Regions from separate parts of the Streptococcus sp. D7B5 genome, predicted to be linked through region 1. Evidence: predicted binding sites of a transcription regulator. Region 1 holds the regulator's gene; the other holds the start of a gene.
The links. Region 1 encodes Rex, which represses fermentation and respiration genes when NADH is low (regulators of the CRP and FNR family bind a similar motif). Its sites were predicted from a motif close to TTGTGAANTANTTCACAA; they were not measured.
Positions count from the first base shown of each region.

Region 2: a site for Rex is predicted at 5,180-5,197, ahead of adhE (bifunctional acetaldehyde-CoA/alcohol dehydrogenase). Genes of this name have one in related genera too.

Region 1 covers NZ_CP121467.1:545,373-557,863, forward strand. The annotation lists gene pta (phosphate acetyltransferase) at 1-126, opposite strand, end outside; gene P8P68_RS02600 (RluA family pseudouridine synthase) at 170-1,066, opposite strand; gene P8P68_RS02605 (NAD kinase) at 1,063-1,881, opposite strand; gene P8P68_RS02610 (GTP pyrophosphokinase family protein) at 1,865-2,536, opposite strand; gene P8P68_RS02615 (CYTH domain-containing protein) at 2,666-3,235, shown strand; gene P8P68_RS02620 (ribose-phosphate diphosphokinase) at 3,347-4,306, shown strand; gene P8P68_RS02625 (cysteine desulfurase family protein) at 4,316-5,431, shown strand; gene P8P68_RS02630 (DUF1831 domain-containing protein) at 5,436-5,783, shown strand; gene P8P68_RS02635 (DUF4649 family protein) at 5,790-6,005, shown strand; gene P8P68_RS02640 (redox-sensing transcriptional repressor Rex) at 6,088-6,729, shown strand; gene P8P68_RS02645 (gamma-glutamyl-gamma-aminobutyrate hydrolase family protein) at 6,745-7,434, shown strand; gene P8P68_RS02650 (hypothetical protein) at 7,458-7,946, shown strand; gene radC (DNA repair protein RadC) at 7,961-8,641, opposite strand; gene pcrA (DNA helicase PcrA) at 8,684-10,975, opposite strand; gene P8P68_RS02665 (formate--tetrahydrofolate ligase) at 11,158-12,491, opposite strand, start outside.
Region 2 covers NZ_CP121467.1:1,273,689-1,286,179, forward strand. The annotation lists gene pbp2a (penicillin-binding protein PBP2A) at 1-131, opposite strand, end outside; gene P8P68_RS06170 (RluA family pseudouridine synthase) at 218-1,093, shown strand; gene gap (type I glyceraldehyde-3-phosphate dehydrogenase) at 1,169-2,176, opposite strand; gene adhE (bifunctional acetaldehyde-CoA/alcohol dehydrogenase) at 2,495-5,146, opposite strand; gene P8P68_RS06185 (MORN repeat-containing protein) at 5,442-5,855, opposite strand; gene P8P68_RS06190 (low molecular weight protein-tyrosine-phosphatase) at 5,842-6,285, opposite strand; gene yajC (preprotein translocase subunit YajC) at 6,333-6,653, opposite strand; gene tkt (transketolase) at 6,773-8,749, opposite strand; gene P8P68_RS06205 (hypothetical protein) at 8,868-9,491, opposite strand; gene jag (RNA-binding cell elongation regulator Jag/EloR) at 9,547-10,533, opposite strand; gene P8P68_RS06215 (membrane protein insertase YidC) at 10,548-11,375, opposite strand; gene rnpA (ribonuclease P protein component) at 11,350-11,721, opposite strand; gene P8P68_RS06225 (acetate kinase) at 11,871-12,491, opposite strand, start outside.

The DNA of each region.
Region 1 (12,491 bases):
AACGACTTCTGTTTCTTTTACCAAGCGTTTGGTTGCCTGAAGAATACGAGGTTCTTCCCCTTCAGGGAGAACAATACGAGCATTTTTGCCAACTAGGTTGGCTTTGAGATTTTCAAAAACTTCCATGAGTTTTCTCCTTTAAGAAAATAAATTATACTCCAAATTGTTTTTAAAGAGTATTAGTTGATAACTGAGTAATAAGATTGCTGAAATCATCCGGTAAGGGGCTTTCTAGTTGCAAATCTTGCTCTAGAAAGGGATGATAAAAAGATAAATAATGACAATGCAAGGCCTGGCGCTGAATACCGTCGTCTAAACTTCCTCCATAGAGATCGTCTCCTAAAAGAGGAAAACCGATATGAGAAAAATGCACTCGTATCTGATGAGTTCTCCCAGTATGAAGACGAATATCGACTAGGTGAATATCTCCATAAGACGCGACAACTTTGTAAGACGTATGAGCGTATTTCCCACCTTTGGCAACCCGTCTTGTGATAATGGAGTCCACATCACGCGCAATCGGGGCAATAATCTCCCCCTGTGGCTCCAAGACCCCATCTCCTTTAACTAAAGCAAAGTAACGTTTCTCGATAGACTTTCGTTGCAGTTGCTTGTCTAAACGTGCATGAGCATAACCGTGCTTGGCAAAAAGCATCAAACCAGAAGTATCTCTATCAAGCCTAGTCACGATGTGAACTTGCTGATTTTCATATTCCTGTTTAACATAGTAGCCCTTGATAAAATTGGCAATGGTATTGGAATGATTGACACTGGGGATGGATGCTACTCCATAAGGCTTATTCAAAACCAGAAAATGGTCATCCTCATACAAGATATCGAGTGGTCGATCAATAGCTTCAAGGCTCTCAAATCCTTCCTCTGCTGGAATGTCAATAGTTACCTTGTCTCCAATATCTAAGAGATAAGTCGCATTTTGTGGTTTGCCATTGACCCGTATAGCCCCGCCTCGAAACTTAATCTTAGCCAAAAGTCCCTTGGAAACCTCATGTTTCTTGAGGAAAGTTTTGACTTTGACGTGGTCATCTGCGATAAATTCGAACCTCATTCATCCACCTCGCCGATGAAGGCATCTTTAACACGATTCCAGAAGCTAGTGTGGCTTGGAGTCGCTACGAAGTGAATCTTGTGATGGTCGATTTGATACTCAATCCGTTCGATATTACGGAAGGAATAGACGCTGTTATCGACTGATATCGTGTGGTAATCATTGCGTGTTGGCAGAAGTTCAATTTTATCTTTTTTGGGAATAATGATCGATGATCCCAGAGTACGATAGACTCGGTTGTTAAGACTTGCTATTTCCGTCAACTGCAAGGCTTCAATGGTAGGATGCAAAACTGCTCCTCCCAAGGATTTGTTATAGGCAGTGCTCCCTGTTGGCGTTGAGACAGTCACACCATCTCCACGAAAGCGCTCGAATGGAACGTGGTTAATGATGATATCTGCAACCATGGTGCGGTCTGACCGACGGATGCTCGCTTCATTTAGAGCACGGAAGGTTTTTACATCACCATTTTCAAGAGTCACTTTGACATTCAGGACTGGATAAGAAACTTTGGCTCCAGAATCCAGTTGGAGATTGGTAACCAACTGGTCCAACTCAAAGTCACGGTAATCCGTGTAAAATCCCAAGTGTCCTGTATGTACACCTACAAATCGAACCTTGTCTAACTGATTCTCGTACTTGTGAAAAGCAGACAAAAGCATCCCATCTCCACCAATCGAAATGACGATATCGGGATTTGTATCATTGATTATAAAATGCTGTTTTTTGAGTTTTTCCCTCAGTTTATGTAAAACTTTCTGACTCTGCGGCTTTCTATTAGCTATGAGGTCAACTCGCTTACCTGTATTCTTCATCTGTATCGTCACTATTTCCTACACCGTCGTTTAGTTTTCTACTCAAAGGATCAAAGAGTGCCTGAGCTTCCTGAATGTCATCTCGAATCTTGCCCATTTCTTCATCTAGTTGATGAGCAATTTTGGCAGTGATTTCCAATCTTTCTTTTATTTCCTCTGGAAAGTCCCCCTGGTACTTATAATTGAGCGAATGCTCAATGGTAGCCCAAAAGTTCATAGCCAAGGTCCGAATTTGAATCTCGGCGAGAATGGTCTTAGCCCCATTTATCGTATCTACAGTATATTCGACAACAACATGATAAGAACGATAACCCGACGCCTTACGATGGTTGATATAATCTCGTTCCTGAACGACTCTCATATCGTGACGTTTACGTAGAATTGCAACAACTTCTTCCACGTCATCAACAAACTGAACCATGACACGTAGCCCTGCGATATCTTGCAAGTCATTTTCCAGAGTTGCATAAGTAATTCCTCGACGAGCCATTTTTTCTTTGATACTCTCAATCGGTTTTACCCGACCAGTTACAAACTCAATCGGAGAATGCTTGTTTTGCTTACGGTACTGTTTTCGAATCCCACGAAGTTTAATCTTCAATTCACCAACAGCTTGAATGTAAGGATCTAAAAATTCTTCCCATTCTATGGTCATATTTTCTCCCTTTTAGTATGAGATTGTGCTGTTAAAAATTTTTGATTTTTTCACTACAATCTTATACAATAAATACATTGTACATTATACCATAAATCCGCTTTCAAAGATAAAGAAAAGGTTAGAAAAATGAAACAATTAGAAATTGAACTGAAAACACTACTGAAAAAAGATGACTACAATCATTTAAAAAAACAGTTTGCCCATATATCTCCTATTCACCAAAAAAACTACTACATTGACACGCCAGATTTCCAGTTGCGCGAAAAAAAGGTTGCCATGCGCATTCGCGCCCTTTCAGATTGCGCTGAATTAACCTTGAAAGTTCCTCAAACTATTGGAAATATGGAATACAATCAAAAAATGACTCTTCCAGAAGCTGAATATTATTTAGAAAAACAGATCCTACCTCAAGGGATGGTTCTGGAGAAACTTACTGAGATTGGTATTGAAAGTCATGACTGGCTTATTCTAGGTTGTCTTGAAACGATTCGTTACGAAATGGAAACCGCTATCGGTTTGATGGCCTTAGACCAAAGCCATTACTTTGGTCAAACCGACTACGAACTGGAACTTGAAGTCACTAATTTTGAACAAGGAAAAGTCGATTTTCAGCAATTTTTAGATGAAAATCACATAACTTACCAGAAAGCTCCTTCAAAATTAATTCGTTTTATTAAAAGCATGAAAAAAAGCTGAAATAATCTCCTTTTTTTGGTAGAATAGAAAAGATAAAAATAAAAGAATCTTGCTTTGAAAAACAGAACTTTCTCAAAGGAGATTCGCAAAGTTTACAGAGGACGGTCTATAATGTCAGATAGAAACAACATGAAACTTTTCACCCTAAACTCTAACCATGAAATCGCTCAAAAGATTGCGGATACAGTTGGTGTACCTCTCGGGAAGTTATCCTCTCGACAATTTTCTGACGGCGAAATCCAGGTCAACATTGAAGAAAGTGTCCGTGGTTACGATGTCTACATCATCCAGTCAACCAGCTACCCTGTTAGCAACCACTTGATGGAGTTGTTGATCATGGTTGATGCTTGTGTACGTGCAAGTGCTCATAGTATCAACGTTGTCCTTCCTTACTTTGGTTATGCGCGTCAGGATCGTATCGCTTCTTCTCGTGAACCCCTCACTGCGAAACTGGTTGCCAATATGCTTGTCAAAGCTGGTGTAAGCCGTGTTCTAACGCTGGACCTCCACGCTGTTCAAGTCCAAGGTTTCTTTGATATTCCTGTAGATAATCTTTATACTGTTCCTCTATTTGCTAAGCACTACTGTGATAAAGGACTTCTTGGCTCTGATGTTGTTGTTGTTAGTCCAAAGAACTCTGGTGTTAAACGTGCTCGTAGTTTGGCTGAATACCTTGATGCTCCTATCGCTATCATTGACTACGCCCAAGACGATTCTGATCGTAACGAAGGCTATATCATTGGGGATGTTGAAGGCAAGAAAGCTATCTTGATTGACGACATCCTAAATACTGGTCGTACTTTCTCTGAAGCAGCAAAAATCGTTGAACGCGAAGGGGCAACTGAAATCTATGCGGTATCTAGTCACGGTTTATTTGTTGAAGGTGCAGCAGACCTTCTAGACGCAACTAACATTAAAGAAATCCTTGTAACGGACTCTGTAGCAACCAAAGAAAGAACTCCAGAAAATGTATGTTACATTACTGCTAGCGAATTAATTGGTGATGCTATCGTCCGCATTCACGAAAGAAAACCAGTCAGCCCACTCTTTGCTTACAACAAAAAGAAATAAGGTGATTCTTTGATTTATTTGGACAATGCTGCTACGACTCCTATGTCAGCAGTAGCTATTTCTGAAATGACCAAGGTCATGCAAGAAACTCATGGTAATCCTTCTAGTATTCATGGCCATGGTCGGCAGGCTGGCAAACTCTTGCGAGAGGCTCGTCAAGACTTAGCTCACTTACTAGGAACCAAACCTCAACATATCTTTTTTACGTCTGGTGGTACAGAAAGTAACAATACAGCCATTATTGGCTATTGTCTCCGTCATCAAAATCGTGGAAAACATATCATCACGACAGCTATTGAACACCATTCTGTGCTTGAAACTATCGATTATCTGGTTCAACATTTTGGTTTTGAAGCGACCATCATCCAACCAGTAAATCAAGAAATAACTGCTCAGCAAATTCAAGAAGCCTTACGTGACGATACCATTCTCGTTTCCACCATGTATGCTAATAATGAAACAGGAAGTCTCTTACCTATCGCTGAGATTGGACGTATTTTAAAAGATCATCCTTCTGCATATCATGTAGATGCTGTTCAAGCTATTGGGAAAATTCCTATCCATCCAGAGGAGTTAGGAATTGATTTCCTCAGTGCTTCTGCCCACAAATTCCATGGGCCAAAAGGAGTTGGCTTTCTTTATGCCTCTTCCGCGGACTTTGATTCCTACCTTCACGGTGGAGACCAAGAACTAAAGAAACGGGCTGGAACAGAAAATCTCGCTGCTATTGTAGGTATGGTCGTTGCTCTCAAAGAGGATTTAAATGACCAAGTTGAGCATTACCAAAAACTAAGCGCACTCAAAGCTACTTTTTTAGAAGAAATTGCTGATTTAGACTACTATCTCAATGAAAGCAACCACCAACTACCTTATGTTGTCAACATTGGCTTTCCTGGTCAAAAAAATGATTTGCTCTTACTACGGTTAGATCTTGAAGGAATTTCAATTTCTACCGGTTCGGCTTGTACTGCTGGTATTGTGCAAACCAGTCATGTGCTTGAAGCTTTTTATGGGCCCGATTCGCCTCGTTTGAAAGAATCTGTCCGTATCAGTCTCTCTCCTCTTAATACCGAAGAAGAACTGAAACAACTCGCACAAACCTTAAAAAATATTATTGGAGATTAATCTAATGGCATTCGAAAAAACCATTAAACTACAAAACTGCCGCTACGACTATACACTTAGCCCAACTGTCAAAAAGTTCACACTGAAAGATAATACTTTCTTTGAAACAAAAGTTGGAAACTTCGAACTGACTCGTTTGCTTGAGAAAGTGCCTAACAGCGGTGAAGGCTTCAACCTAAAAATCATCATCAATAAAGACCTTACAGGTGCTAAACTCAATATCACTGACAAGTCTGGTCTTCGTTTGGTCAATATCTTTAAATCAGAAGACCACCACATTCATCAAGAAAAATTCTACTTCCTCATGGACAGCCTTGTAGAACGCGGTATCTTCACTAAAGAAAAAAGATAATTGACTATGTATCGACTTACCTATCAAGATAACTATCACGTAGAACGTATACTTGAATATAAGGATTACGAAGAGCTCATGTTATCTCTATCTGGCTGTGTGACCCTACCTGATACTCTCCTAATCAGCTCCTTAACGCTGAATGATAAGGTGATTTATCAAGGATTGGTTGGCGATCTCTACCGTTTTCTATCACAAGCTCATTTTTCAGATAAAAACTAAGAAATTTCTTAGTTTTTTCTTGTTTTTGTTGATTTTTTCACAATGTTTCTATAAAATAGAAGAATAGAAAGGTTGTGATTTTGTGAAAGATAAACAGTCTGCTATTCCAAAAGCAACAGCAAAAAGACTCTCTCTTTACTACCGAATTTTCAAGCGATTTCATGCAGAAAAAATCGAACGTGCCAACTCCAAGCAAATTGCAGAGGCTATCGGTATCGATTCTGCGACCGTTCGTCGGGATTTTTCCTATTTTGGTGAACTAGGTCGTCGAGGTTTTGGTTACGATGTCAAAAAATTGATGAATTTTTTTGCTGACCTCCTAAATGATAACTCCATTACAAATGTTATGTTGGTTGGGATTGGAAATATGGGCCATGCCCTTCTCCACTACCGCTTCCACGAGCGTAACAAGATGAAAATTATCATGGCCTTTGACCTAGATGACCATCCAGAAGTTGGAAGCCAAACACCTGATGGAATTCCAATCTATGGTATCTCACAGATTAAAGAAAAAATCAAAGAAGCAGATGTCAAAACTGCTATCCTAACAGTTCCAAGTGTTAAATCACAAGAAGTTGCCAATCTTTTGGTCGATGCTGGTATAAAAGGTATTCTCAGCTTTTCCCCTGTTCACCTTCACCTCCCAAAAGATGTGGTTGTTCAGTATGTCGATTTGACAAGTGAACTCCAAACCCTCCTCTATTTTATGCGTAAAGAGGATTAGAAAGCGAAAGCATTTATGAAAAAACCAGTTATTGGGATTACAGGAAATGAAAAAGCTCATCCAGATGATGACATCATGATGAGCTATGCAGCAAAAGGCTTTGTTGAAGGAGTCAAGGACGCTGGCGGAATTCCAATCATCCTACCAATTGGTGATCAAGAAATGGCTGCCTATTACATCAGTATCATTGATAAGCTCATCCTAACGGGTGGGCAAAATGTTGATCCAAAATACTATGGTGAACCAAAGGCTATTGATAGTGATGACTACCATCTTCAAAGAGATATTTTTGAACTAGCACTTATCAAAGAAGCGATTAAGCAAAAGAAACCAATTTTCTCTGTTTGTCGGGGTACTCAACTTTTCAATGTCGCCATGGGAGGCACGCTACACCAAGATATCGAGGATCATTGGCAGGACTGTTCAGCCGAATATACTACCCAACGCCTCGTAACGGAACCTAATACGATTCTCCGAGAAATCTATGGAGAAATCTCTCACATCAACTCCTTCCACCACCAGAGCATTAAAGATCTAGCCTCAAATCTTAAGGTTGTAGCACATGATCCTAAAGATGGAATCATTGAGGCTGTGACAACTACGGACGGCTTTCCTTATCTTGGTGTCCAATGGCATCCAGAATTTCTCTTTGAAAATCGTCCCAAAGATAAAACGCTATTTGACTATGTTGTTAACGAACTCTAGGACTTATAAATAGGTTATTAATCATGAATGAAATTAAAATACCTTCTACTCATGAGATTTTGAGAGATATAGAAGCTAATGTTTTCATATCTTATAAGGAAAAGGAAGCTAATCTTTTCTTATCAAACAATGAAAAAGAAATAAGGGTTTGCTTTCATCTTTCTAATCTCTATAGACTTTTAACAGCGGAAAGTTACCAATCTTTTTCTAAGAATAAAGAGAATTTCGATAAACTATCTCAAAAAGAAAAAGAAAAACAGCTGAAAGAAATGTCTAAAAAGGCAAAACGATTTTGTAAAAAGGGAGATGCTAAACTAAAAAGTAAATTTCATTCAAGTCTTTACTTTTACAGAGATATTCTCATTCATAAAAAAAGATATTATAAAATCGAAGATTTCAATGCGATTATCAACTTTATCGTTCAAGAAAATTTACTTGTACCCACGATAAAACCTCTTCCTGTTATCAATATGGCAGAAGTAGATTCCTATGTTTTAAAAGTGATTGAGTAAGATCATGTGTAATCTTAAATCAGATCCGTCTTTTCACGGTAACTAAAGTAATCCGAGTGAGAGACAATTAGATGATCCAGAAACACAATTCCCATCAGTTCGCAGGCTTCCTTGACTAGTTTAGTGACATGATCATCATTTCGACTAGGAGATACTGCACCAGATGGATGATTGTGAACGAGAATCACTGAGGTAGCCATATGCTTGAGGGCATAGTGAAGAATTTCCCTCGGTTCAGCAATGCTGCGTGTCGCAGATCCGATAAAAATAGTTTGCTGATGAATGATTTGATTTTGAGTATTGAGATAGAGCGCCACTAGGTGCTCTTGTTTTTTATCGCCAAGTTCCTGTTGCATTTTCTTGGCTAGCTTTTGACTACTGAGAATACTTTCCATCTCAAGGGTTTCATGTTTGTGAATGCGATGTCCCAGTTCAATCACTGCTTGTAGTTCAATGGCCTTAATCCGTCCAATGCCAGACAGACTCTGCAATTCCTGCAGGGTCATTTTTTTCAAATCAGTTAGACTAGTCAAACTGTTTAAGACTTTCTGGGAAATTTCAAAAACATTGGCCGTACGCGTTCCGGTTCTGAGTAGAATTGCTAGCAATTCTTGATTGCTCAGTGCCTCTACTCCTTCTTTAACCAGTCTTTCTCTAGGCAAGAGTGAATCTTCTTGGAATGAAATACTGTACATAAAAATCCTCCTCACTTTATTATTCGTGAGAAGGATAGAAAATTAGATTTTTTTCTCAATTGGGGCTACACTGGCTAAGAGTTTTTTCAGCCCCACTTCTGGGAAATTGATTTTCAACTCCTGAGTATCACCGCTACCAGAGACTTCCAGAACAGTTCCCTCTCCCCACTTCTTGTGGAGAGCAATATCCCCAATAGACCAGTTGGTATCGCTTGAATCTTTTTTATTTCCGGCTGCAAACTGACCAAATGGGAGACCACTAGACTGGATAGAGCTTGGTGCGGCATTGCGTTTCCGTTCTTGAAGGGCCTGGGCTAAGCTCATACCTTGACCAAAGGCCACTCCGCCACTGCTATAAGAAGCCTTAAAGCTAGTATTGGCTGGTCGAGCCAAGCCCTGATACTCAAGCAAGTCCGAACTGATTTCATTGATGAAACGTGTTGGACGGTTATAGTTGGTCTTCCCAAACAGTAATCGAGAGTTGGCATTGGTCAGATAGAGGATTTTCTCCGCGCGCGTGATACCTACATAGGCCAAACGACGTTCCTCTTCCAGTTCATCCGGATCTTCTGCTGCACGGCTAAGGGGAAAGACATTTTCCTCCATCCCAATGATAAAGACAACTGGGAACTCAAGTCCCTTAGCTGCATGGAGGGTCATCAAGGTCACTTCTGATGTCTCCTGACTGCCTGTATCCGTATCTGCAATCAAGGCTAAGTCATTCAAGAAATGACTGAGTTTATCCAAACCTGTTTCTTCTTCTTGACTATCAGGATTGTCATCAAAGTTCTTGGTAACAGATAGGAACTCTTCGATATTTTCAACCCGCGCCTTGCTTTCCAAGGTTGCCTGAGCATTAAGAATATCGACATAACCTGTTTTTTCTAGAACAGCCTCCACCAGCTCGGTGATAGTTAATTGATCCAGTTTTTCTCGCAAATCCAAGATCATATTGGCAAAGTCCCAAATTGACTGTGCTGCTTTTCCTTTGATGCCAGACAACATAATATTAGCTGAAGCATCCAGCATAGACATCTCTTGCATATTCGCAAAATCACGGATTTTCTCAACGGTTCCTGGGCCAATTCCACGTTTTGGTTCGTTAATAATGCGCTCAAAACTGATATTGTCACTTAAATTAGCAATAAGATTAAGGTAGGCGATAATATCACGGATTTCCTTACGGCTGTAGAACTTGGTCCCTCCGACCATAGTATAAGGAATATTGGACTTAAGCAGTGCTTCCTCAATAGTACGGGATTGCGCATTAGTCCGATAAAGAACTGCAAAATCCTTGTGGAGGAAGTTTTGACTACGACCAAGTTCATCAATGGTTTTGGCTACAAAAACAGCCTCATCCTGTTCGTCATTTGCGCGATAATAAACGATTTGCTCCCCATCGGCATTCTGGGTCCAGAGATTCTTGGGGCGACGGTTTTTATTGTTTTTGATGACGTCATTGGCTGCTTGGAGAATGGTTTTGGTTGAACGGTAATTTTCCTCTAGCAAAACTACCTTGGCTTGAGGATAATCTTTCTCAAAATCCAAGATATTCTGCATATCAGCCCCACGCCAACCGTAAATAGACTGGTCAGCATCACCGACTACGCAGATATTTTTAAAGCGTGAAGCCAAGAGTTTGACCAATTGATACTGGGCATGGTTGGTATCTTGGTACTCATCAACATGAATGTACTGGAACTTCTGCTGATAGTAAGTCAAGACGTCAGGATTTTGATCAAAGAGACGCAGGGTCAGCATAATCAAATCATCAAAGTCAACGGACTCAGACTGACGAAGCTCCTTTTGATAAGCTGTATAACACTGGGCCACGATTTGCGTATACATATCACCAGCCTGAGCAGCATAAGCCACATCATCAATCAAGTCATTCTTAGCATTGGAAATGGTTCCCAAAATGGTTCGTTCATTCCATTTTTTTGGATCCAAGTTTAACTGCTTGAGAATGCGTTTCATGAGAGTTCGTTGCTCACCAGGATCTACAATAGTGAAATTCCGATTGTAGCCAATATGATCCGCATCGCGACGTAGGATACGAACACACATGGAGTGAAAGGTCGCAATCAAACAGTCCTGAGTAGCTGGATTGAGGCCATAGGCACGCTCCTTCATCTCACGCGCCGCCTTATTGGTAAAGGTAATGGCCAAAATATTCCAAGGATTGACCATCTTTTCATCAATCAAGTAGGCGATTCTGTGAGTTAAAACACGAGTCTTCCCAGAACCAGCACCAGCCATGATTAATAAGGGCCCTTCTGTCGTTTGCACTGCCTCAGCCTGACGGTCATTCATTCCATTCAATAATGCGTTCATTTTCTCTTCCTTACTCTTGAAGTCAATGTTTCTATTATATCAGAAATCGAGGAAAATATCTTTACCTAGACTGATTGCGTCTAGAAAGTAACTCTATTATCAGCTGAAGACAACTCCTTAAAGCTAGATAAAAAAATGAGCTTGGATATTATTTCCAAACTCATTTTAATTCAATTAAACTATTAGAACAATCCTAGAACAGTTCCGTCGCTTTCAACATCCATATTAAGAGCGGCTGGTCGTTTTGGAAGGCCTGGCATGGTCATGACATCACCAGTTAGGGCAACAATAAAGCCTGCCCCTAATTTTGGTACCAATTCACGAATGGTAATTTCAAAGTTTTCTGGTGCTCCAAGTGCATTTGGATTGTCTGAGAAACTGTACTGAGTTTTAGCCATACAGATTGGCAATTTGTCCCATCCGTTTTGAACGATTTGAGCGATTTGTGTTTGAGCTTTCTTCTCAAAGTTCACTTTGCTACCACGATAGATTTCAGTAACAATCTTTTCAATCTTTTCTTGGACAGAAAGGTCATTGTCATAAAGACGAGTGTAGTTGGCTGGATTTTCAGAGATTGTCTTGACAAGTGTTTCGGCAAGTGTTACACCACCTTCTGCGCCATCAGCCCAGACACTAGCCAATTCTACTGGTACATCGATTGAGGCACAAAGTTCCTTCAAGGCTGCGATTTCAGCCTCTGTATCAGAAACAAATTCATTGATAGCTACAACTGCTGGAATACCGAACTTACGGATGTTCTCAACGTGGCGTTTCAAGTTAGCAAAACCTGCACGAACTGCTTCTACATTTTCCTCTGTAAGAGCGTCCTTAGCTACACCACCATTCATCTTAAGGGCACGGAGAGTTGCGACGATGACAACAGCATCTGGAGATGCTGGCAAGTTTGGTGTCTTAATGTCAAGGAATTTCTCAGCACCAAGGTCCGCACCAAAACCAGCTTCAGTAACAGTATAATCAGCCAAGTGAAGGGCTGTGCTTGTTGCCAAAACAGAGTTACATCCATGAGCGATATTGGCAAATGGACCACCGTGTACAAAGGCAGGTGTACCGTAAATTGTCTGAACCAAGTTCGGTTTGATAGCATCTTTCAAAATCAATGCTAATGCTCCCTCAATCTGTAAATCACCAACAGTAACTGGTGTACGGTCATAGCGATAGCCAATAACGATATTCGCCAAACGACGTTTCAAGTCCTCGATGTCCGTTGCCAAGCAAAGAATGGCCATGATTTCTGAAGCAACTGTAATATCAAAACCATCCTCACGAGGAATACTGTTTAGAGGACCACCAAGTCCAACGGTTACATGACGAAGGGCGCGGTCGTTCAAGTCCACTACACGTTTCCAGAGAATACGACGTTGGTCGATTCCCAGCTCATTTCCTTGGTGCAAGTGATTGTCAATCAAGGCTGAAAGAGCATTGTTGGCTGTTGTAATGGCATGCATATCCCCGGTAAAGTGAAGGTTGATGTCCTCCATTGGAAGCACTTGGGCGT
Region 2 (12,491 bases), 730 kb from region 1:
GGACCTACATGGCCTAGTTTTTTTCTATCGCTCCGAGAACGACGCATACTAGTAGAATCAGACTCTGCTGATTCACTCGTTTCTTTTTTAAAGAGAGAAAGAAACTTCTCAAATAATTTATCTAATTTCATGCGTTTATTTTATCATCTTCACCATAGGAACTCAAGAATTTAGCTATTCCCTATCCAAATAGGGCTTTTTTTGTTACAATATCTGTATGCAATTCACATTTACATTACCCGAATCCTTGCCTCAAATGACGGTCAAACAATTCCTAGAGGAACAACTCCTCATCCCTAGAAAGATCCGCCATTTCTTGAGAACAAAAAAGAACATCTTAATTAACCACAAAGAAGTTCACTGGAACGAGATGGTCAAACCAGGAGACGTTTGCCAGTTGACTTTTGACGAGGAAGATTATCCCAAAAAAGAAATCCTTTGGGGAAATCCAGACCTCGTTCAAGAGGTTTATCAAGACCAACATCTCATTATCGTTAACAAGCCAGAGGGAATGAAAACTCATGGAAATCAACCTGATGAAATTGCCCTTCTCAACCATGTCTCTGCCTACATTGGTCAAACCTGCTATGTCGTTCATCGCCTGGATATGGAAACAAGCGGTTTAGTGCTTTTTGCTAAAAATCCTTTTATCCTACCCATTCTCAATCGTTTGTTGGAGAAGAAGGAAATTGCTCGCGAGTACTGGGCACTCGTAAAGGGGCAAGTGGGGAACAAAGAACTTATCTTCCGAGATAAAATTGGTCGTGATCGACACGATCGCAGAAAACGAGTGGTAGATCCCAAAAAGGGGCAACATGCCGAAACCCAGGTAAGCCGACTAAAGCAATTTCCAAATCAGACTACCCTTGTCCGTTGCAAACTAAAGACCGGTCGAACGCATCAAATCCGTGTTCACCTTTCTCACCATAAGCACCCTATCCTAGGCGATCCTCTCTATAATAGTAAATCAAAGACAAATCGGCTTATGCTCCACGCCTTTCGACTTTCCTTTACCCATCCACTCACCTTAGAACAATTGAGTTTTACTGCCCTCTCGGATACTTTCGAAACAGAATTAAAACAAAATGGATGACACTATCATCCATTTTGTTTTATCTAAAAATAGAAAAAGCAAGACCGGAAGGCCTTGCTTTTATCGACTCAAGAATTATTTAGCGATTTTTGCAAAGTATTCAAGAGTACGTACAAGTTGTGCAGTGTATGACATTTCGTTGTCGTACCATGATACAACTTTAACCAATTGTTTACCATCAACGTCAAGAACTTTAGTTTGAGTTGCGTCAAACAATGAACCGTAAGACATACCTACGATATCTGAAGATACGATTGGATCTTCTGTGTAACCGTATGATTCGTTTGAAGCTGCTTTCATAGCTGCGTTTACTTCATCAACAGTAACGTTCTTTTCAAGAACTGCTACCAATTCAGTAACTGATCCAGTTGGAGTTGGAACGCGTTGTGCAGATCCGTCAAGTTTACCGTTCAATTCTGGGATTACAAGACCGATAGCTTTAGCAGCACCAGTTGAGTTAGGAACGATGTTTGCAGCACCAGCGCGAGCACGGCGAAGGTCACCACCACGGTGTGGTCCGTCAAGGATCATTTGGTCACCAGTGTAAGCATGGATAGTAGTCATCAATCCTTCTACAACACCGAAGTTGTCTTGAAGAGCTTTAGCCATTGGAGCCAAGCAGTTTGTAGTACATGAAGCACCTGAGATAACTGTTTCAGTACCGTCAAGAACATCGTGGTTAGTGTTAAATACAACTGTTTTAACGTCGTTTCCACCAGGAGCAGTGATAACAACTTTCTTAGCTCCACCTTTAAGGTGTTTTTCAGCTGCATCTTTCTTAGCAAAGAAACCAGTTGCTTCAAGAACGATTTCTACACCGTCAGTAGCCCAGTCGATTTGTTCTGGATCACGTTCAGCAGAAACTTTAACGAATTTACCGTTAACTTCGAATCCACCTTCTTTAACTTCTACAGTACCGTCGAAACGACCTTGAGTTGTGTCGTATTTCAACAAGTGTGCAAGCATAACTGGATCTGTAAGGTCGTTGATGCGAGTAACTTCAACACCTTCTACGTTTTGGATACGGCGGAAAGCAAGACGACCGATACGGCCGAAACCGTTAATACCAACTTTAACTACCATTAGTGATTTCCTCCTTATGAAAATCATGAAAATTTTATTGTGAAAAGAGTAACTTGAATCACTACAAATCACCTTTCAACAAACCTATTATATAACTATTTGAGTTTAATTGCAAGTACGGGCGTTGATTTTCTCTCCCCCTTTTCTACTTTTTCTCCCCCTTTTTATTCATCCATTTTTTTATTTTCAAAGCATATCTCTAGAATCTTTTATAATATCTGTATATTCTCTTTATTTCAAGGTGAAACTCCAATTTCAACTCTTTCAGAGTTTACAAAAAAGAGACAGGATATTTCCTGCCTCTAGGCTGATAAACGATTATTTACGACGTCCTGGTCGTTCTGCATAACCATAGTAAGCATCTGCCATGATTTCTTCCATGTCAGCTACCATTGGCAAGCGAGGGTTAGCAGGTGAACATTGGTCTTCATAAGCAAGTAAGGCAATTTCATGCAAGCTGTCTTTCCAAGCTTTTTCATCGATTCCAAAGCCTTTGAAGTTCATTGTGATTCCAACTGCTTCACCAAGATCGTAAACTGCTTTGGCATAAGCTTCAACCGCTTCTTCTGGAGTTGAGTGAGGCAATCCAAGCATTCTAGCAATATCTTGGAATTTTTCGTCAGCTTTCCAGTAGTTATACTTAGGCCATGTAGTCGTCTTAGATGGGCGAGTACCATTGTAACGGATAACGTATGGAAGCAAGATTGCGTTTGTACGTCCGTGAACAGTATGGTGAACCGCACCGATCTTGTGGGCCATTGAGTGGCTCATACCAAGGAAGGCATTGGCAAAGGCCATACCAGCCATTGTAGATGCATTGTGCATTTTTTCGCGAGCTTCTGGATCAGCTGTCTTAACAGATTTTTCCAACCATTCAAAGACAAGTTTGATTGTTTGAAGGGCGATACCGTCTGTATAGTCGTTAGCGAAGTTTGAAGTGTATGCTTCAGTCGCGTGAGTCAAGACGTCCATACCTGTATCCGCAGCGATGAAGTCTGGAACTGACTCAACCAAAGCAGGGTCAACAATCGCAATAGTTGGTGTCAATGAGTAGTCAGCCAATGGGTATTTACGATTGTTTTTCTTATCAGAGATAACGGCAAATGGTGTTACTTCTGAACCTGTACCTGAAGTTGTTGGAATACCTATGTATTTCGCTTTTTTACCAAGTGATGGGAAGCGGAAGGCACGTTTACGGATGTCCATGAATTTTTGAACCAAGTCACGGAAGTCGATTTGTGGTTGTTCGTAGAAGAGCCACATTACTTTCGCTGCATCCATTGGAGAACCACCACCAAGAGCGATGATTGTGTCTGGTTCAAATGCTCTCATTACTTCAGTACCACGTTCTACAGTTGTGATATCTGGGTCTGGTTCAACGTCTGAGAAGACTTGGACAGTTACACGGTTGCTGCGTTTGTTCAATTGGTCAATAATGCGTTGAACAAAACCAAGTTTTTCGATCGATTTGTCTGTAACAATCATAACGCGTTCAATATCTTCACATGTTTGAAGGTATTGGATAGAATTGCGTTCGAAGTAAATTTTTGAAGGAACTTTAAACCACTGCATATTATTTCTACGTTTCCCTACTTTCTTGATGTTTAGAAGGTTGATCGCACTCACGTTATCACCGACTGAGTTGTGTCCATATGAACCACATCCAAGTGTCAATGATGGAATGAAGGCATTGTATACGTCACCGATACCACCGAAAGTAGATGGAGAGTTCCAGATAATACGCATAGCTTTGATTTCTGTACCAAAGCGTTTAGCAAGCTCTTCGTCTTTTGTATGGATAGCTGCTGAGTGACCAAGTCCGTTAAACTCAACCATTTGACGAGCTTTTGTAAGACCATCTTCTGTGTCTTCAGCTTTTAGGACAGCAATAACTGGTGACAATTTCTCACGAGTCAATGGTTCTTTCGGTCCTACTTCTGCACATTCTGCAGCCAAGATGTTTGTTCCTTCTGGAACGCTAAATCCTGCTTGTTCAGCAATCCATGCTGCTGGTTTACCAACGATGTTTGCATTTAGTTTAGCACCTGCACAGTTTTTGCTATTAGCTTTTACACCGAAACAGAATTCTTCAAGAAGGGCTTTTTCTTTTTTGTTTACAAAGTAAGTGTGATATGATTTGAATTCTTCTACAAATTCGTCATATACTTCTTTATCAATGATAACGGCTTGTTCTGATGCACAGACCATCCCATTATCAAATGACTTAGACATAACAATATCATGAGCAGCTTGACGAAGGTCAGCAGATTTTTCTACATAGGCAGGAACGTTTCCGGCACCTACCCCAAGAGCTGGTTTTCCACATGAGTATGCAGCTTTAACCATGGCATTACCACCAGTTGCAAGGATAGTTGCAACACCTTCGTGGTTCATAAGCGCTCCAGTTGCTTCCATAGATGGTTCTGTAATCCATTGAACACAGTTTTCAGGTGCTCCAGCCGCAATAGCTGCATCACGAACGATTTGTGCTGCGTGAGCTGATGATTCTTGAGCAGATGGGTGGAAGGCAAAAACGATTGGGTTACGTGTTTTCAAAGCAATCAAGGATTTGAAAATCGCTGTTGAAGTTGGGTTTGTTGTCGGAGTGACACCACAGATTACACCGACAGGCTCCGCAATCTTTGTCAAACCTGTAATTGGATCATCTTCGATAACTCCAACTGTTTTAACTCCACGCATATTGTTCACTACGTGCTCACAGGCAAATAGATTCTTTGTTGCCTTGTCTTCAAATACTCCACGACCAGTTTCTTCAACTGCATGTTGTGCAAGGATACCGTGCGCGTCAAGTGCTGCAACCGAAGCTTTTGCCACGATGTAGTCAACTTGCTCTTGGTTCAACTTGCGCATTTCATCAAGCGCAACCAAGGCTTTTTTCACGAGACCATCGACATGCTTTTCAGCAGCAAGTTGTTTTTCCTCTGGTGTTACTGTTTTTTTATCAGCCATATTATCCTCCATAGCCTTTAAGGATTTTATCCTTTGTTAATTTTTTCACAAATTTATTATAACTCTTTTTTTATGCTTTGTAAACAGTTTCATGAGCATTTCACAAAGAAATTTTCTAAGATTGTGATTTTTTTCTCAATATGGCTACGCAACAGAGTTTTGCTTAGACGATTGTGAAATTATGGAGAAAATTTTTTTATTTCACAAAGTTTTTCTAGTTGAGAGTTAGTTATCGAATTCAAAAGTAGAAAGCGTTTTCTTTTTAGATTTTGAAAATAGTCTCCTAACTTGGAGACTACTGTTTTTGTTGAAAAACGCCTTGTTTAAAGGTTCCTTCATAAACAACTTCTTGCTCTGTCGTCAACTTCCCTTGACCTTCAGCCTGACCGTTTACAAAATCACCTTCGTATTTCCAGCCATCTTTTGATTGGAAAGTTCCTTTCCCGTTAAAGGCTCCATTATTGAAATCACCTGTATATTGGTCTCCGTTTTCAAAGGTCAGGGTCCCTTGACCATTCATTTTCCCTCGTACCAAGGTGCCATCATAAACAAGAGCTCCACCATCAAGTGTCAGGACACCCTTTTTAGGCGTATTTAGCAGAAATACCGAAAGAGCACAGAGTACCATTACGACAACTGCAATGAGTTCTAACCTAGGACGAGTTAGGTAAACTCTACACTTCTCATAAAATTGTTTAAGCTTTTCCATTGTCAGTCTCATTTTCTAATCGATCTAGCCAGCGTTGACATCCACTTGTAATACGAGCATAGGTTTCCTCAAAATCTCCTGTATACCAAGGATCTGGGACACTTTCAGCCGCAAAAGAGTAGATCTTGTACTGTAGTTCCTGAGGACACATGTGACGCAGATCTGAAACGTTTGAAGCATCCATTCCGATAACGTAATCAAACGATTCAAAGTCTTCTCTGCCAATCTGAAGCGATGTTTTATCTTTGTCATACGGGATCTGATACTGCTGGAAAATCGCCTGCGTTCCCTTATGAATCGGATTACCATGTTCCCAAGACGAAGTTGCACGACTCTCAACTTGATAATCACTCGTCATGGACTTCATCACAAACTCTGCCATGGGGCTACGGCAAATATTTCCTAAGCACACAAATACTATTTTTTTCATCCCTTTTCCTCTCATCTCATAGAAAAACGGGAGTGACAGGTCCCGTTTTATTCTTCGATTGCTCCGCCTTCGTCAACAACTGTTCCTTCTGGTGTCACAGCTTCTTTGAGTGGCAAAACGGTCTTGATAGCAGCCAATTCAAAAGTCAAGTAGACCCCATCTACATCCAGTACGATTGTTCCTTTTTCAGTATCTACTTCATCCACTGTTCCGTAAAGTCCACCAATTGTAATGACTTCATAGCCTTTTTGAAGCTTGTTCAAGCTTTCCATACGCTTTTGTGCTTGTTTCTTTTGAGAACGTTGCATAAAGAACATCAAGGCCATCATCCCTACAAGCATGATTAAAAAAGTAATATTTGGATCCATTGTTTTCTCCTTTGTATTTTACATAGGACTACTATATCAAATTTCAGCTACTTTTACAAGGTTGTGCCTTGTTTTATGGCAATAAAAAAATCAGAGTTTTTACTCTGATTTTTCTGCGATTATTTCAAGTTTTGAACGACTTTGACTAGATTTTCAACTGTAAATCCGTACTCTGCCAATACTTTTGGTGCTGGGGCAGATGCTCCAAAGGTATCAATACCGAGAACTGCACCATCAAGACCAACATATTTGTACCAGTTTTGAGTTGCACCCATTTCGACTGCAACACGACGGCGGACTGCATTTGGAAGGATTTCTTCCTTGTAAGCTGCATCTTGTGCGTCAAAGACATCTGTAGATGGCATGCTGACTACACGGACTTTTGCGCCTTGACTAGCCAATTCTTTGGCAGCTGCGACAGCGAGATTCACCTCTGAACCTGTTGCAATCAATATCGTATCAAAGTCAGCTGCATTTTCATAGACAACATAGGCACCTTTCGCAACTTTGTCAAAGTCTGTTCCCTCTTCAACAGTCAAGTTTTGACGTGTCAAGACAAGGGCAGTTGGTGTTTTTTCGCTTGTCACAGCAAGGTACCAAGCCGCTTGAGTTTCACGCGCATCTGCTGGGCGGAAAACATTGAGATTTGGCATAGCACGCAGACCTGCTAAGTGTTCAACTGGTTCGTGAGTTGGACCATCTTCACCAACTGCGATCGAATCGTGGGTAAAGACATAAGTCACAGGAAGTCCTTGCAAGGCTGACAAACGGACAGCTGCTTTCACATAGTCAGAGAAGACAAAGAAAGTACCACCGTATACACGAAGTCCACCATGAAGAGCCATCCCGTTCAAGATCGTTCCCATTGCAAATTCACGAACACCAAACTGAATGTTGCGGTTCAAGCGATTAGCGTCGTCTTGAAGTCCGTCCGTTTTGATATAAGTCATGTTTGAGTGAGCAAGGTCAGCTGATCCACCTAGGAAGGTTGGTAGCTTAGCTGCTACAACATTCAAGGCATCCTGACTCGAGTTACGAGTTGCTTGAGAAAATCCATTTTCTAAGGCTGGGAAGTCTGCTGGAGTCACCTCAACTGGGTCACGGCCGTCAATAATGGCTTCTACTTCTGCAGCCAGTTCTGGATGAGCCTCTTTATAGTCAGCAACTAATTTAGTCCAAGCTTGATAAGCTGATGCGCCACGATCTGCAACATTTTCTTTGAAATCAGCATAAACTTCAGCTGGAATTTCAAATGGTTCGTAGTCCCAACCAAGGGCTTGACGAGTTGCGGCAGTTTCATCTGCTCCAAGAGGAGCACCATGTACAGCATTAGTTCCTTGTTTGTTTGGAGAACCGTATCCAATAACAGTCTTCACTTCAATCAAAGATGGTTTTCCTGAAGCTTTAGCTGTTTCGATAGCAGCATGAATAGCCTCAAGGTCTGTTCCATCTTCAACCAAGGCTGTGTGCCAACCGTAGGCATTGTAACGGTCACGAACACTTTCTGTGAAGGAATCTTTTGTCTCACCATCCAAGTTAATGTCATTTGAATCATAAAGAACAACCAACTTGTCGAGCTTTTGCAAACCTGCGTATGAAGCTGCCTCGCTTGAAACACCTTCCATTAAATCTCCGTCGCCACAGATCACATAAGTATAGTGGTCAAAGATATTGAAGCCTTCGCGGTTATACTTCGCTGCAAGGAAACGTTCTGCTTGGGCAAAACCAGTAGCAGTAGAAATCCCTTGTCCTAGAGGACCAGTTGTAGCGTCAACCCCTGCAGTATGGCCAAATTCTGGGTGACCTGGTGTTTTTGAACCCCATTGGCGGAAGTTCTTGACTTCATCCATGCTAACATCTTCAAAACCAGAAAGGTGAAGAAGGGCATAAAGAAGCATTGAACCATGTCCTGCTGAAAGAATAAAGCGATCGCGGTTGATCCAGTTTGGTTGAGCTGGATTGATACGAAGTTGCTTTGTAAAGAGGCTATAGGCCATAGGAGCAGCCCCCATAACCACCCCTGGGTGACCTGAGTTTGCTTTGTTGATGGCGTCAATACCTAGAAAACGAATTGCATTAACAGATAGATTTGACATAGAATTTCCTTTCTCTTTGAGGTGATTAATGAATCACACATCCTATTTTACTATTATATGAAAAAATGCATAGAATAGCAATAAAACAATTTGCGTTCATCTAACACATTTGATTTGTCTATCCCCTCGTCACTTCATAGTACGGGAGCAAGCGCGTATAAGCGTCTTCTAGCTTCTCCAATATCGCTTCTACTGACTGATTTTCAATGAAGGAAACATCTGACTTGACTAAGACTTTACGAACTTCCTGATTTCTCAGCTTCTCTCGTAAAGTACGACGATTTTCTTCATTAGCCTCCATCTTATGACTTTCCCCATTTGAGTAGACTAGATAATAAATTTCTTCTACCGCTGGAAGCTCTAAAACCTTGACTTGCTTGTCTAAGGTCTGTTCATCTTTCTTGCGCTCGATGAAACTAACTTCTAAGGAAATCCCAAAATCTGAACCTTCCCCATACAAACGCAGCGCCAACATAGGTTCTGCCACTTGTCCGTCTCTCTGTAGATAGGCCCAGAAATGTGGCCGCAAGCGTTGTGCTTGGTTCATCCACTGACTAGTCTGTTGCAGTTTCCATTCTGGATGACTTGCTTGAAAAGTTTTAGCCAGTTCTGTAAAAGACTTTCGAGCCTCTTGACCTTTTTGCCGCAAGTCCAACATCTTTTCTCTTTCATCACCAGCTTTATCAGGATTACGGTACTGGACTCCTGCAAATGATAGGTATTCTCTAACTACTTTCAGCATATCTGAATCTTTCCTTTCCTAGCAAAAAATCAGGACGAACCTGATTTTGCTTTGCTTATTCTGCATCTACGACAACATAGCGATTTGGCTCGTCACCTTCAGAGTAACTCGTCACGCCATCCATGCGCGAAATAATGCGATGGATAATCTTGCGTTCGCTATTTGACATTGGATCTGTTTGTTGGCTACGTCCTTCTTCTAAAACGCGAGTCGCCAATTTTTGAGCATAGGTTTGCAAGACTTCTGCACGGTGTTCAACATAATCATTTACATTAATTGTGATGTAGAACGTTCTCGAATAGCGATTGTAAAGGTAATTTTGCGCTAACAGTTGAAGAGCCTTCAAAACTTTTCCGTGATAGCCAATAATACGACCTGGTTCATTGGTGTCAATTTGAAGATTAATGGTGCGGCGATTGTAGTCACTTGAAATCGTCCCTTCAACATCCATATCATCTACAATGGTTTGAACGTAGTTAGCTACTTCAGTTGCCACTTGTTCGATGTCATAACTTGGTTCTACTTTCAAGCCTAAATCTTCTAAAGATTGGCTTGTTGCTTCCTGCGTTTCAGTTTCTTTTTCTGGAGCAGAGTCCACTTCCTCGGTAGTATCCTCTGGTTCCAAATCATTTAAAATTGAAATATGGCCTGTTTCTTCCAAAATCGTGCTGGCGTGCTTTTCATTTTTCAAGATTTCAGCCTTGACCTCTTCAGAGACACCTTGACCTTCTTCTTCAATTTTCTTAATTGCTTCAACTACATGCCCCAAATCAACAGTTGCTTCACTTACTGTTTTCACGGGTTCATTTTTTTCATTGACTTCTTTTGGAACCCCTTTAATGGCCTGCTGATTGGCTTTGATCACTGTCGTTTCACTAATCGCTTCGATATCAACTTGAGCCGGCTTCTTACCAAACAAGCCTAAGAATCCTTTTTTCTCTTTCGAAACGACCTTGATGTGGGCCTTCATTCTTGGGATGTCTAATTCTTTCAATCCTTTTTGGATTGCTTCTTCAACCGTTGAACCTGTAAATAATACCATTATCAGATTCCTCCTTATTTTTTCTTTTTCTGTGCTTTTTTCAAGGCTCTTCTCTTCTTGCCTTCTAAATCTTTTTCTGCTTGCGCCACTGCTTCTCTTTCAGCAATAATCTTGAAAGGATTGTTCAAGAAATAGGTTTGCAAAACTTGATAAGCATTGGATACCGCCCAGTACAAGGCGACTCCACTAGGCGCAGAGATGGCAAAGATAAAGATCAGTACCGGCATCCCGTACATCATCCCTGTCGTAGCTCCACTTTTTTCAGACAAAGCTTTATTCGATAACCAGCTACTCAAGAAGGTAAAGACTGCCGCCAAAATCGGAAGGACAAAACTTGTATCTACTCCTCCCAAATTAATCCATAAAAAGTGACCTGTTTTCAAAAAGTCTACTCGACTCAAGGCTTGAAAGAGCGCCAAGAGAACCGGCATTTGTATTAAAATCGGCCAGAGAGAGGATGAATGTTTGATTCCTAACTCTTTATAAACTTTGCGCATCTCCTGGTCTAGCTTGGTTCTGCTTTCCATATCACGACCCGGATATTGCTCTCGCAAAGCCTTGATGCGCGGTTGAGCCTCTTGCATTTTTCTAGAGGCAACCATCTGTGTCTGAAAGACCGGCAATAAAATCGTCCGGATCAAAATCGTGAAGAGGATAATCCCCACTCCGATACTAATGTCAAAGGACAAAAAGCGGATAATTTCAGCAAAAAAATAGACGAATTTGCTCCAAAAGTCTGTCGAATCTGCTGTTATATCGCTAGCTGTACCATTTGTTGCACAGGCTGTCATGATAAACAAGGACAAGCCCAACAAACTAGTCAACTGTAGTTTCTTTTTCACTCCCATTTCCTTCCTGGTAAATCTTTGATAACTTTAATACGTGGAGTAGGTTTTTCTCCATCTCTACATATTCCAAGGTTTCCACCCCTTTTCGAGCAATCACAACAAAATCGACATGATCTACCAGACTCCCCTTTGCATTTTGTATGATATGTCGGATTCGTCTCTTAATTTGATTTCTGGTAACTGCATTTCCCAGCTTTTTGCTGACAGACAGTCCTACTCGAAAATGGTTTTGCTGGTTTTCCAATTGGTAGACAACAAATTTTCGATTGGCAAAACTTGTTCCGTCCTTGAAAATCGCCTTAAAATCTTTCTCTCTTTTTACACGAAAGCTTTTCTTCAAAACTCAACTCCATCTATTAAATTACTACTATTATACCATATTTTTTGAAAAAGCCAATAACAGCAAGGTTTTAGACATTTTCTACATAAAAAAAGCTGGAAAATCTCTTTCCCAACTTCTTTTTACAATCAAATTTTACGTGTATTTACTTATTTTTTCAAGCGCTCAACATCGCGTGCAATCACCAATTCTTCATCTGTTGGAATAACCAAGACACGGATTTTCGTTGCGTCAGTTGAGATGTCTCCCGTTACGCCAAAGACGTTCTTTTCTGGATCCACATCACAACCAAACCAAGAGATACCTGAAATGACATCCTCACGAACCAAAGCAGCATTTTCACCGATTCCTGCTGTGAAGATAATAGCATCTGCCCCATTTAGGACTGCAAGGTATTGACCGATATGTTTTTGGATACGATCGACATACATTTCATAAGCCAAAGTCGCATCATGGTCTCCTGCTTCCATGGCAGCAATCACATCACGCATATCGCTTGACTGGCCAGAAACTCCCATGAGCCCTGATTCACGATTGAGAACGCGACTAATATCGTCAGGGGTATTGAAATCCTCTGTATATTGCATGAGATAAGGGATGATAGCAGGGTCAATATCTCCTGTACGAGTTCCCATCATCACTCCTCCAAGTGGCGTGAATCCCATAGAAGTATCTACAGACTTCCCGCCCTTAACAGCTGTGATAGAAGCCCCGTTACCAATATGGCAGGTAATCAATTTCAAATCTTCTAGAGGACGGCCCAAAAGTTT